Regions from separate parts of the Thermotoga sp. genome, predicted to be linked through region 1. Evidence: riboswitches for the same ligand, from Rfam matches in the RefSeq annotation. Region 1 holds a riboswitch; the other holds the start of a gene.

What was found. Region 1 has a riboswitch for cobalamin ahead of metE (5-methyltetrahydropteroyltriglutamate--homocysteine S-methyltransferase). Riboswitches for the same ligand answer to the same signal wherever they lie in the genome.
Region 2: another riboswitch for cobalamin. It lies ahead of J7K79_RS04770 (cobalamin-binding protein); the one in region 1 lies ahead of metE (5-methyltetrahydropteroyltriglutamate--homocysteine S-methyltransferase).

The regions. Positions count from the first base shown of each region.
Region 1 is NZ_JAGGZH010000038.1:33-7,034, forward strand. It holds partial or broken gene J7K79_RS03035 (5'-nucleotidase C-terminal domain-containing protein) at 334-1,860, opposite strand; gene metE (5-methyltetrahydropteroyltriglutamate--homocysteine S-methyltransferase) at 1,999-4,260, opposite strand; cobalamin riboswitch at 4,378-4,653, opposite strand; gene J7K79_RS03045 (radical SAM protein) at 4,807-5,565, shown strand; partial or broken gene J7K79_RS03050 (metallophosphoesterase family protein) at 5,543-6,305, opposite strand; gene gltX (glutamate--tRNA ligase) at 6,307-7,002, opposite strand, start outside.
Region 2 is NZ_JAGGZH010000071.1:1,767-8,768, reverse strand. It holds gene J7K79_RS04785 (flagellar basal body rod C-terminal domain-containing protein) at 1-1,456, shown strand, start outside; gene flgL (flagellar hook-associated protein FlgL) at 1,461-2,372, shown strand; gene fliW (flagellar assembly protein FliW) at 2,382-2,831, shown strand; cobalamin riboswitch at 2,841-3,025, shown strand; gene J7K79_RS04770 (cobalamin-binding protein) at 3,078-3,971, shown strand; gene J7K79_RS04765 (iron ABC transporter permease) at 3,968-4,936, shown strand; gene J7K79_RS04760 (ABC transporter ATP-binding protein) at 4,929-5,708, shown strand; gene J7K79_RS04755 (acetylxylan esterase) at 5,691-6,668, opposite strand; partial or broken gene J7K79_RS04750 (glycoside hydrolase family 3 N-terminal domain-containing protein) at 6,676-7,002, opposite strand, start outside.

The DNA.
Region 1 (7,002 bases):
TATGGAGCATCTGAAAGTCCTATCACCCAAATGAAAAGCAGGGGACTTCCCCTGCTTTTATTATTTACGCCTGGTGGTTTCCATGTCCAGGCACTGGAGCGCTCACAAAAGAGACGGCCTGGTACGTTGCAGGTTCATTCTATTTCCATACCTCAAAGGAACTATTGAAACTGAATTTTTCCATTACCGGTAATTGCATACTCTGTATCTACCTCTACATGTCTCATACAAACATCACCTGCTTTGTGAACAATCGGAACTAATCAGGTTTTTGTGAATAAAACTTTACTAGATCACGATCTGATAAAAATAAAAGGCGGGGATCTCCCCGCCTTATTCTCTTAGGCATCTTTGAGAAGCATCGTACTCTTCCACCACACCGTTCAAAACGTTCTGTATGTATTCGATGACAGCGTCCGACATCAGAAAGCCCGTGTCATAACCGCCACATTCTTTGAGCATAGTATATCCATCTCCGCCGCTTGCCATGTAGTTGTTCGTCACCACTTTGTATGTCTTATTCAGGTCCAGTGGTTCTCCGTTCACCAGAACTTCAACGACCCTTCCATCCTTGCTCTTCCATGTGAGTCCAGAGACTTGAAGAAACGCTCCCTTTCCCTCCGGTACAGTAGCAGCGTACTCCAGTACTTTCATTATCTGCTCGCCGGTAAGATTCAGTACATACAGTGTGTTACCAAATGGAAGAACCGTAAGGATGTCTCTCACGGTAATCTTTCCAGGTTTTATAGAAGCCCTTATTCCCCCTCCGTTTGTGAGAGCTATGTCTGCTTTCACTTTCCATCTCATAGCGTCTGCTACAAGGTTGGTGAGGTTTGTGCTTTTCGATCTCACGTGTTCTCTTTCACCGTCGAGGAGGATCTTCGTTTCCCCGATCACAGTATCGAGTTTCTCGTTCCCAACTTTCTTGAAGTATTCGAATTCTTTTGAAACGTATCTGTTCTCAAGGTATGGTTTTCCAACGTATTCGTACTTTCCATTTTTGTACACTTTCAAATTAACGGGGATAGCTTGCCAATGTCACGCAACGATTTTCCTGTTTTCCACATCCAGATCGAGCCTTCCCACGTATTTTCCATATTCACCTGCTGAAACTACCATCTTTCCGTCCACCACTTCTGATCCGAGAACGTGGCTGTGACCTGCCACGACCACGTCCGTTCCATCGACTTTCGCCAACTGGTGTGTTGTGGTGATATCTTCTTTCTTGGGATCTCCCCAGTCAAGGTGGGCAAGGGCAATCACGACATCTGCTTGTTCTTTCAGTTTTGGAGCGATCTCTTGGGCTACCTTCAAGGCATTTCCGAACTTCAAACCCTCAAGATAGAGAGGTTCCAAGATTGTTGTTTCCTCCGTTGTGAAACCAACTATGGCGACCTTCAGTTTGCCGAAATCTTCGATTATGTACAGTGTGAAAAAGGGTTCTCCATTTTCCTTTACAATGTTTGCGGAGAGAAATGGAAAATCAGCGAAATTCATCTGCTTGAGGAGAACATCTCTTGGGTTATCAAATTCGTGGTTTCCGACTGCCATGGCGGTGAGTCCTATCATGTTGAAGCCCACAATATCTAGTATCGCATCCTGAAGGTCAGATTCAGGTATACCTGTGTTGATATCGCCTGCATGAAGGAATATCACGTATCCCTCTTGTTCCTCAACTTCTCTTCTCACTTCTTCGACTATGGTTGCGATAGCAGCGAGCCCTCCTATTCCCGGGTTTCGCTATTCATCGAACGCCCATGCATGTCCGTGCGTGTCGTTCACATGGAGAATGGTGAGCCTCACACCAAGCAAGAGAACACTCAAAAGGACAACAAGAAAAACAATCAGAAACTTCCTCATTCTATCACCTCCCCATGAGATTGTAACTCCAGTTTTTGTTTAGCAGGTTAAGTAACATTTGGAAAAAAGAGGTGCAAGCCAAAAGCTCCTTGCACCTCCTGTTCACTCGTTGCCCTGCGTTTATTCAACACCAGAAATTTACAGTCTGGCTTCCTGTCTGAGCTCCTTAGCCATCTCTACCATATTCTTGAGAGCAGGAATTACCTCTTCCCATCTTCTGGTTTTCAGGCCACAGTCAGGGTTTATCCATAGAAGTTCTCTGGGCAAGACCTTTAAGGCCCTCCTCACCACCTCTTTCATTTCTTCTTTTGTAGGTACACTTGGAGAGTGGATGTCATAAACTCCAAGACCAATTTGTCTATCCCAGCCGGTGAAGTTTTCGAAAGCCTCTATAATTTCTCCTTTGCTTCTTGAAGCTTCTATAGAGATAACATCAAAATCCATCTGGGCGATATAATCGATGATTTCATTGAACTCCGAGTAACACATATGAGTGTGAATTTGAGTCTCAGGTCTGGCCTTAGAACAGAGTCTGAAGGCCTTCACCGCCCAGCTGAAATATTCGTCCCAATTTCTCCTTTTAATGGGAGCTCCTTCCCTAAAAGCTGGTTCGTCTATCTGGATGATTTTTATCCCTGCGTTCTCCAGATCTTTCACTTCATCGAGTAACGCCAGAGCAATTTGATAGGCTATTTGTTCCTTGGAAAGGTCTTCCCGATAATAACTCCAGTTTAGAATAGTTACCGGACCTGTGAGCATTCCCTTCACCGGTTTTTGAGTCAGACTCTGGGCATAGGTGATCTCCTCCAGAGTCATAGGTGCACTTCTCCAGACATCCCCAAAGATGATAGGAGGGCGATAAACCCTTGAACCATAAGAGAGCACCCAACCCTGTTTGGTGGTGGCTATTCCTTCTAATTTCTGAGCAAAAAACTCTACCATGTCCGTTCTTTCAAATTCTCCATGTACAAGAACATCGAGTTCAAGGTCTTCCTGCAGTTTTATAACCTCAACGATTTTCTGCCTAATAAACTGTTTGTACTCTTCTGCTCCTATCTCTCCTCTGTTGAACTTGGCCCTCATAGCTCTTACATCTTCTGTTTGTGGGAAAGAGCCTATAGTTGTTGTGGGGAAAAGAGGAAGCTTAAGTCTTTCCTGTTGAAGCTTCATTCTCTCCGAGTAAGGTATATCCCGGATGAAATCCCTTTCTGTGAGCTGTGAAATTCTTTCATTCACTTCTTTTTTCTGTCCAAAGGAAACTTGCAGTGCTTTTTTGGTTTCAGTTATAACACGTAAAGCCTCTGGATCTCCTTCCAATCCTTTTTTGATGAGTTTTAGCTCCGTTAATTTCTCTTCAGCAAAGGAGAGTTTGTTTATCAACTCAGGTGGTAGATGATCTTCTCCTGCCAGAGAAACAGGAAGATGAAAGAGAGGACACGAGTTAGATATCACAAGATTATCGGTGTATTTCAAAAGGCTCTCGACTTCTCTGAGTTTGCTTTCTAGATCAGCCTTCCATACCTGTCTTCCGTTGATAATACCCGCAATAAGAACCTTGTCCTTTGGAAAACCCCATGTTTTCAAACTGCCCAGATTTTCTTGATTTGAAACCAGGTCGAGTCCCAATCCTCTGACTGGAAGCTCTATGAAAGAAAGATAATCAGATACACTGTCATAGTAGGTTAACACCCACAGATCCGCAATCTTTGAAAGAACTTCATAGGTTTTTCTGATCAGATTCCATTCCCAGGGTTCGAGCTCCATCACCAGAGCAGGTTCTTCTATAAGAATGATATTAGCTCCTGCCTCGACCACACTTTTCAATATCTCCTGATAAACCGGCATCAGTCTTTCTAAAAGAACTTCAAAGGTCTCTGGATCAGTTATTTTTTCTATCTCAATTCCCCCTTTGGAAGGTTTGATAAGCTTAGCCAGCTTCAAGAAGGTAAAAGGCCCTATCATTTTTGGAAGCGTATTGATTCCGTGTCTTTGATGAAAAAGAAAATCTTTAAGCGGAAAGTTATCCAGAATTGAAAAATCCTGATTCTCCAGCTCCGGAACCAGATAGTGGTAATTAGTGTTGAACCACTTGGTGAGTTCAAGAGCCTGTTTACCTCTGGCCATCTCAAAATAGGTCTTGAGCCCTTTATAAGGTTGAAATCTGCCAGGAATGGCTCCTACCATAACCGCTGTATCAAGAATGAAATCATAAAGTGAGACTTCATTTGAAGGAAAAAGATCCACATTATCCTGATAGTTTTCAACCCTTTTGAGTTTTAAGTTCTCTATTCCTTTATGGAGTTCTTCCTCAGTGAGATTGCCCTTCCAGAAACCTTCAAGCAGCTTTTTAAACTCCCTTTTCTTCCCAAGCTTAGGGAAGCCATAAGCCAGAGTTTGCACAGTGTTTTCCCTCCTTCTTAATACTCAGGCTGACTTAATTGTGGGTGGAATCAAACAAGGATGGATTTTCAGGGTGGTGATGGCGGAAAAGATCTGAGCATGGTTTTCAACCCCCCTCGAGGTTTTTAAAGGCTGGATAGGTCTTCCGGCTTCCGGATCATCCTACTCGCCGCACCTTCCCAGTACCTTTCGGTACCAGTGGTCTGTCGGCTGAAAGCCCATGGACTGAGCCTTCAGCCCAAGGAAGGAAGCCTCCTTTCGGGAACACCCTACTCGGGACCTCCTCCCCCATCCGCATAAGAGCGGATAAGCGGCTTTCGCCCCCGGTCACGGCTGCGGGGCAGCGGGGGATTTTCACCCCTCTTCCCTTACATCCAGCCTTATTACTTACTTTTACCACAAATCATTTTCGTGTCAATAAATCTTTGGGAACAGAAAATCTGCACAAAAGATAAAATCGTAAATAAAGTTGACTTCGTTAACGTCCGGAAAAACATTTGATATTATTTTCAATAGTCTTCCGCTCTATTTGAGGAGGGAATAATCGTGAAAACAATAGATCCATCCCATACCATTCCGGTGAGTGTGACCGGTACGTTCTGCGCTCTGAACTGCCCACACTGCGGTGCGCGTTATCTCCGTCACATGATCTCTGTTGAGGAGATTCCCCTTTACGTCAAGAAAGGATACAAGAGCTTTCTGATCAGTGGTGGAATGCTCGCAGACGGATCGATCCCGTTTGAAGTTCACAGAGACGTATTGAGAGAATACAGGGAAAGATACAACCTTCTGTACAATTTTCATGTTGGGTTTCAGAAGTCAGAGGTGGCAAAAGAGCTGGCAGATGTGGTTTCTATGGACTTTTTCGGAGATCCTGAAGTGATGAAAAGAATATACGGGCTCGATCTGACTCCACAGGAAATACTGCAAATAGCACGCTTTTATGAAAAGGTAGTCTTTCATATCACGATAGGAATTCTTGGTGGAAAGATAACCCACGAGGAAAAGGCCCTTGAAATCCTCTCGAAAGAAACTGACACAGTGGTGCTGAACGTTTTCATACCCACACCTGAAACACCATTTGCAGATAAAAATCCTCCCGCACTGGAGGACACCGTCCGGATCTTTGAGAAGGCAAGAAGGCTTTTCAAAAGGGTGATTCTGGGTTGTATGCAACCAAAAGGAGAGTACAGAAAGAAACTTCAGGAATTATTAAAAGAGTCGGTGGACTTCATCACAAAGCCCGTTGGAGGTGAGGGAAATTTCAAAGGATGCTGCGCTTTCATTGCTCTAAGGAAAACGTGACCTTACCCGGCCCCATATCGAATGTTTCTCCGAGAGCCAGAACCGTAGCAAGCTCAACTGGTAGACCTCTTTTTATGATTTTTTCAACGGTTTTTCTCATCTCATAAGGAACACGTACCGTCTCGAAACGAACCACTCCTTCGCTCACATCAACCAGTATGTAAGACGCTCGAGGATCACCATCTTTTAGCCTTCCCACACTTCCCGGATTCAAAATCAGTTTTCCTGAAATCCATCTTGCCATGAGAATATGTGTGTCCATTCACGATGATGTCTTCTTCTACAGACTGTGCAATCTCCTTCAATCTCCTAGAAGGAGTATCTGGCTTTACGTACTCCAAAAGTTCGTTGAGCGGGCTGCCGTGAACAAGAAGAAACTTCACTCCTTCTATTTCAAAGGAGATTCTTTTTGGAAGAGCTCTCAGAAATCGCTTAGCCTCTTCAAAGGTGTTTCCAATGGTCCACTTCAGGGAAATCTCTCCCACCTCGGACTCTCTTCCCGGTGCGTAGGAGCACCCGCAGCTTTCTCTAAGGTTTCCCACTCCATTGTCATAGTTTCCCATCACCGTCTTTATTTTTCTGTCTCTTATAACCTGAACAACCCCCTCAGGATCCGGCCCGTAACCGACCAGATCTCCAAGGCAGTATATCTCATCGACTTTCCTTTTCTCTATGTCTTCCAGAACCGCATTCAGAGCTTCCAGATTACCGTGTATATCTCCCAGAAAGGCCAGTTTCATATTAGTTTCCCCCTTTAAGAAATTGAATGGTCCTTTCAAGTCTTTTCAGAGTTCTTTCTTTTCCAAGAACCTCTATTGTTTCAAAGAGTCCCGGTGTAACGAGCTTTCCTGTTACTGCACCCCTCACCGTCTGGAACACCACTTTCTTTGAAGCAATTCCTTTCCCCGCCACCTCTCTTAGAATCTTTTCGATGTTTTCCATGTTCCAGTCGTTTAACTTTTCAAACTCAGATTTCACCACGTTCAGGACCTGTTCTGCCTCTTCTTTTTTGAGAAACTTTTCGACACAGTCTTTCTCGTACTCATAATTTTCGTTCAGGAAGGGATACACGATATCGTAAAGCTGGACTAAGGTGTTAACCTTTTCTCTACAGATACGAAGCACCGCTATGAAGTATTCCTCTTCCACATCGGGAATCTCTTTATCCACGTATCTTGCCCATTCTAAGAATTCTCTTTTCAGATCCTCTAAATCCATCATCCTCATATGCTTTCCATTCACCCACTCGAGTTTCTGATAGTCGAATATCACTCCTTTGTTGGAGATGTTCCTGGGATCGAAAGACCCGAGCTTCTCCTCTATAGTGAATATCTCATCTCCCTCTACTCTCCAGCCGAGAAGCGCGAGGTAATTCATCAAAGCCCTGCCCAGGATACCTTCTTTCCTGAAATGCTCGACGGAGGTTGCACCATGCCT
Region 2 (7,002 bases), on a different contig from region 1:
AAAGCGCTTCAATACCAGCGATCTGATACTCTCCTTCGAAGGGGGTTCCTCTTCAACCTTGAGTATATCGCCGGGTACAACCATCGGAGATCTTGTTTCGTCCTGGAACCTGCTCGGTACAACTTTGAAGATAGGACAGCACGCAGGGGGATACAGGCTGTATCTGGAAGACACTTCTGGAAATCTCAGAAACAAGCTTTTCTTCTCCCTGGGAGATTCACTTTCGAGGATGGGTTTCGACACGAAAACCAGAGGTTTCCTCACCATAAAGGAGTCAGATCTTTCTTCGCTGTCCCCCGGAGTCTACAATGTGAGTGTTGAGTACACGCTCGAGGATGGGTCGAAACAAAGCGAAACGATCTCCATCGATCTCTCGTCCGGTGTGAATCTGTCGAGCATAGCTTCTTCCATAAACTCTTCTTCGCATCTGGGAGCGCATGTTTACACGGATCCATCCACGGGGGAAAACATGCTGGTGATCGTCCCTGACGGGGATTTGAATTTCGATCCATCGGCGGTGAACGTGCTGAGTGACGACGATTTCTTCACAAAAACGAACGCCTTCGTCAGGAACTACGAAGTTTTGAAGTTCAAAGACACTCTGGAGAACGTTTTTTACGGTCAAAACGGTTTCGATCCAACGAGTTCCTTCACGATCACGATAAATTCCACCGATATAGAGATCGATCCAGTCGTGGACACTCTGGAGGCACTCGTTGAAAAGATCAACGAAAAAGCCACGGGGGTTCTGGCGGATTTAACGCCACACCATTCGTTCGTCCTCAGGGCGACGTCTCTCTACGACTTCGATCTCAGGATGACGGACATAGAAGGTCCCCAAGGTTTCTTTGAAGCCCTGGGGCTCGTTGACCCGGACGACGATCCAACCACGTTCGACTGGACCGTTTCGTACAAGTTGATCTCAAAAGACGACGATTTTGAAACTTTGAAGTCTCGGTTCAGGATAGCCGATATGCTGACATTTGACAGGGCACCACACGACGAACCGTTGAACATAGTGAACCAGTTTGAGGTGAACTCCTCCGTTGCATCGAATCCGACAAACCTGGCCGTTGATGTTGGTCGCGCCATGGAAAACAACGATTGGAACGTGGTGGATGTGAGGCCGACGGGAGGAGCCAACCCGGAGCTTCTCAAAGCCATCCAAGATCTGTACACCAGAAAGATGTTGTCAAACGGGAAGGAAAGCTTCTACGAATTCTTCGGAGGAGTGGTAGCCGAGCTGGGAGTGGAATCGGAAACAGCGAAACACCTCAAAACCAACACTGAGATATTGAAACAGGAGATAGACAACGAACGAGAAAGGGTGAAAGGAGTGTCGCTCGATGAGGAAATGGCGAATATGATAGAGTATCAGCACGCTTTCAACGCGGCTGCCAAAGTTATCACCACGGTGGACGAGATGATACAGACTGTGATAAACATGGTGAGGTGATAGAATGCGCATAACGAACAGGATGATCAGTGATAGAGTGTTGTTCAATATACAGACGAGCCTGAAAAGAATTGCGAAGCTCCACGATCAGCTTTCTTCGGGTTACAGGGTAAGATTCCCGAGCGACGATGCAGTCGTTGCCAAGAGGGCCAGCGATATCATGACGAGAAAAAGGGAATTAAAGCAATTCCAGAGGAACATAGATCACGTTCAGACCTATGTGAACGCGTACGACAGCGCGTTGCAGACGATTTCTGCGATTTCTCAGAGGTTGAGAGAATTGTTCGTCAGGGCTGCGAACGGAACACTTTCGAAGGCGGAAAGAGAAGCAATAGCGGAGGAAATAGAAAAAATAAGGGACAACCTGGTTGAGATAGCGAACACCAGGATCGGAAACGAATACATCTTCTCCGGTTACGATGTCTTCAACGAGCCCGTGAAATACGAAAACGATGCTTGGAAGATAGTGATTTCTCCCTCTGCTGACAAAAGCCGTTCCGTGTCAGTTTTGGGGCGCTCCATAGAATACGGTGTCACGGCGAGCGAGGTTTTCAAACTGGACGACGGAAGAAACATATTCCAGGTACTGGATGAGGTGTCTGATCTTCTGCGTTCAAACCTCGATGACAACACGATATCTTCTCACATATCCAACATCTCCTTAAAGGATCTATCTCTTTTCGAAGAGAACATCACGAAGGTAACGGGAAAAATAGGTGGAGTGAGCAGGTTCATAGAGATGGTTGGAAAAAGGGTTGAGGATCTGGATTATTTCTTCACAGAATACCTCTCCAGGGAGCGAGACGCCGATATAACCGAGCTTGTAACGGATCTTGCGATGCAACAGTCGGTCTTGGAGGCCGCTTTGAAGTCGGCGAGTCGAGTTCTTCAAGCTACTCTGGTGGATTTTGTGTGAGGTGATAACGTGGTTTACAGCACAAAACTCGGGGAAATGGAGATAGCCGATGATCAAATCTTCGCGTTCGAAGAAGGAATTCCAGGTTTTGAGCATTTGAGAAGGTTCGCGTTGGTCTTTCCGGAAGAAACCTTCCCTATAGGGTGGTTGCTTTCCTTGGAAGACAGTCAGATCGGCCTTCCCGTTGTGGACCCAAAGCTTGTGAGACCTGATTATGACCCCAAGGTATCACCCAGTGACCTCGAAAAGCTTGGTGCGCCAAATCAGGACGAGCTTCTTTTTTTCTGTGTATTAACGATACCCCCTGGAAAGCCAGAGGAGGCCACGATAAATCTTCGGGCACCGATCATCATTGAGCAGAAGAAGAAGAGAGGAATTCAGGTGATTCTGGAGAATCCAGATTATCGTTTGAAACACCTTCTTTCCGAAGAAATGGAACGGGCGAAATCTATGGTATGATTCTTTGAGATAGCCCCCCTCACCGCGAGGTACCTTTCAGGTTCAAAGGGGAAGCCGGTGAAAATCCGGCGCGGGGCCGCCACCGTGACCGGGGACGAAACCCACACGATGCCACTGGGGCCTTCGCCCTGGGAAGGCGTGGGGAGTAGGACGATCCGGAAGCCGGGAAACCCGCCCGCGGTGAAGGGAACCACCTTCCTCGGAACCAGGAAGGTGGGGATATTTCTTTTCAAGGGAGGGATGACTGTGCTCAGGAAACTGGGTTTTCTCTTGTTTGTCATGGTTTCTATCCTCACACTCGCTGTGACGATCGTGGACGATGCGGGAAGAGTGGTGGAGATCACTTCTGTTCCAAAAAGGGTAGTCAGCCTTTCTCCCGCTGCAACGAGGTTTCTGATCTTTCTGGGGTTAGAAGACAGAATCGTTGGTGTAACAGATTATGACAGTTACGAGGCAGAAAGAGTGGGTGCGATGGTTCCGGTGAATATTGAGAAAGTGGTAGCCTTGGATCCCGATCTTGTTCTGATGTTCGGAGGGTTCCAGCTTCCCGAGGTTGCAAAACTGGAAAAGGTTGGGGTGAAGGTTCTCGTGATAAATCCTACCTCACTCGACGACATCATAAGGGACGTGGTACTCCTCGGAGCGGTCTTCGGTGAACCAAAACCGGCAAGTGAAAAGGCAAATGAGCTGAAAAAGGAAATGTTGGAAATAGGAAAGAAGACTTACAATATACCTCCTTCGAAGCGTCCAAAAGTCCTGTATCTGATCTCTGCACCGGGTCCTGACGTGAAAGAGATATGGACGTGTGGAGAAGGATCCTATCTGAACGAAATCATTTCTCTTGCCGGTGGAATGAACATCGCTTCGGGTATCGCAGGGCCTAACGGATGGCCACAGCTGTCCCTTGAGTACGTTGTGGCACAGAACCCCGATGTGATCATTGTGGGAGTTTATGTTCCAGGAACAGAAGACGAGGAAGTGAAGAAAATTCTCGAGTTCGAGCCGTTCAGGGAGATAAACGCCGTGAAAAACAAAAAAGTCTTCACAGTGGACGGAAACCTGTCCTCTCAACCCTCTCCAGATGTTTTTAAACTCCTTGACATCCTGTACGATTATTTCTACGGAGGGAGCAATCGGTGAAAAAGTTTATCCTTCCGATTCTGATGATCAGTTTTCTTTTTGGAATACTCTTCGGTGGTGTGCCCTTGGACCCCCTTGAGATCTTGGGGGTCCTGTTTGGTTTAAAAGAGAATCCGTTGGTCGAGAGGATCCTGTCCTTGAGAATTCCCAGGGTCTTTGCGAGTTTCATTGTAGGAGCGGGACTTTCTCTGGTGGGAAACGTTTTTCAGAATCTTCTGAAAAATCCCCTCGTCGATCCATATCTTCTTGGAATCTCTTCAGGCGCGTCTTTTGGAACGATTCTTTCGCTCTACCTTGCTGAGGTTATCGGCGTTTCCTGGATATACCGTATTCCCCTTCTCAGTTTTGGATTTTCTGTGATCGCTTCACTTCTCACTCTCTTTATCGCGAGGAAAGAAGGTCGTTTCCCCGTGACTTCCATCATTCTCTCAGGAGTTGTGATCAGTACTCTCTTCAGTTCCCTTACCTACATGACGATCGTTCTACTCAAAAGGAACGTGACCACCATATCTATGTGGCTCTTCGGGAGTTTCTCGGGAACGGTTTGGAAAGACGTTGCTTTCTACTCGGCGGTTGTCATGCCGTTTCTTCTCTACTCCATGGTCTTTTCAAAGCATCTCAACGCCATGGCGCTAGGAGAGGAAGAGGCTTTTGTTCTGGGAATCAACGTGGAGTTTCTGAAGGTGTTCACTTTCCTCTTTGGGAACCTTACCACCGCTTTTCTCGTCTCCAGAAGCGGTGTGATAGGTTTTGTCGGCCTCATCGTTCCTCACATTGCCAGGTACCTTGTGGGACCTGGTTTCCTTAGATCCGCACTGGCAAGTGTGATTGTGGGGGGTGTTCTCCTCACCCTCTGTGATACGATGTCGAGATCTCTCTTTTCCCCAACGGAACTTCCCGTTGGAGTTGTAACAGCACTGATAGGAGCTCCTTTCCTTGCCTTTCTCATGAAAAGGGGTGTGTGAATTGGAAGCGGTGAGGGTAGAGAATTTATATTTTCAATACAGGACAGGTTTTTCTTTGAAAAACATCGAATTCTCTGTGGAGAAAGGAGAGTTCTTTGGGATAATAGGCCCCAACGGATCTGGTAAGACCACTCTTTTGAAGATACTCGCGGGACTTTTAAAGCCCCAGAGAGGAAAGGTGTTTCTCTCCGGGAAAGTTCCCTGGGAGGTTTCCAGAAAAGAGATGGCAAAGATCGTCACCCTTGTTTCTCAAGATTTCTTTCCCTCGTACGATTTTACTGTAAAAGAGATAGTCGAAATGGGACGACTCCCACATCAGCATCTTTTGAGTGAGACGTCCAAAAAGGATGAAGAAGCCGTTTTAAAAAGTCTGAAGTTGACCGATACTTTGAAATTCTCTTCCAGAACTTTCTGGACACTGAGTGCTGGTGAACGCAGGAAGGTTGTGCTTTCGAAAGCGATTGCTCAGGATACGAAGATCCTTCTCGTGGATGAACTGACTGCACATCTCGATTACAGCAACGTGAGTCTTGCGGGCAATGTGATGAAAAAACTGAAGGAATCTGGAAAAACCATCGTAGCGGTCTTTCACGATATAAACGTGGCATCACTTCTGTGTGACAGAATAGTCGTGATGAAAAACGGTGAAATTATAAAAATTGGAGCACCCTCCGATGTTCTCAACGAGAGAGTGCTCCGAAGTGTTTTCGAAACAGAATTCGTTGTACTGGAACATCCTGTCACAGGAAAACCCCTAGCCTTCCTCAAATAGCTTTTCCAGAAACCTCACCTGCTCGATTGCCTGGAAAGAATCTCCTCCTTCATGACCGTTGTACAGATAGATCCTGATCTCTTTTGGCCCAGCATAGTGGTTGTAAGCTGCAAAGACTGTGGAAGGTGGACAAATGGTATCCATGAGTCCGACAGAGAACAGGGCGGCGATTTTTGCTCTCACCGCGAAATTCACTCCGTCGAAGTAGGAAAGTGTTCTGAACACGATTTTTTCTTTGTCTCTGTGTGTTTTGAGAAAGTTCGTGATCTCCACGTACGGATGTGTGTCGACAAGTTGCACTGCCCTTCTGAAGTGACACAGAAACGGTACGTCGCACAGAAGAGCTTTTACCTTATTTGACAGGGCGCTCACCGCAAGGGCAATCCCCCCGCCCTGACTGCTTCCAGCCACTACAACTCTTTCAGGATCCACCCGTGGGAAAGAGATGGCTGCTTCCACTGCCCTGACCGCATCCACAAAAACTCGTCTGTAGTAATAGGTTCTTGGATTCAGAATTCCCCTTGTCATGAATCCTGGATACTGAGGATCGATTGGACCTTCTGGGTAGTCTGGTGTGTCTCCCTTCAACCAGCCGCTTCCCTGTCCCCGGGTGTCCATGACAAAACAAATGCAACCCACGGATGGCCAGAACAGCCAGTTGTGTGGAAAGCCTCTTCCACCATTGTAACCTATGTACTGCACAACACAGGGAAGTCTTTCTTCTTCCAGCTTTGGGACAAGAAGCCATCCTTTTATTCTCTGCCCCATGTACCCGGAGAAGGTAACATCGTACACTTCGACTGTCTTGAGGTGAGAATCCACTTTCTCGAAGACGGGGTTCAGAGGAAACTTTTCGCTCTCTTCGAATGTTTCTTTCCAGAACTCGTCGAAATCTTTCTCTTCGTATCGCTCTGGGTGGTACTCTTTCAGCTCCTCAAGAGGCATGTCAAAGAAGGCCACTTCTCTATCACTCCTCGTAAGACTCTGTGAAGAATTTCCTTTTCCCAATCACTTCCCTTTTATCACCGGTGACACAGAAAGAACCTGTGAGTCTGATATCTTCAGAGGAACTGCCCACCATCACCTTGAACTCACCCGGCTCCACAACGAGTTTCATGGCCCTGTCGTAGTAGGAAAGAACATCCAAGTGAAGCTTGAATACAACCGTCTTCTTCTCCTTCGCTCTCAAAGAAACCCTCTTGAAACCTTTCAATTCCTTCACTGGTCTTGTCACACTTGCGAGCTCACGTCCAATGTAAAGCTGTACTACCTCGTCTCCATCTATCTCCCCCAC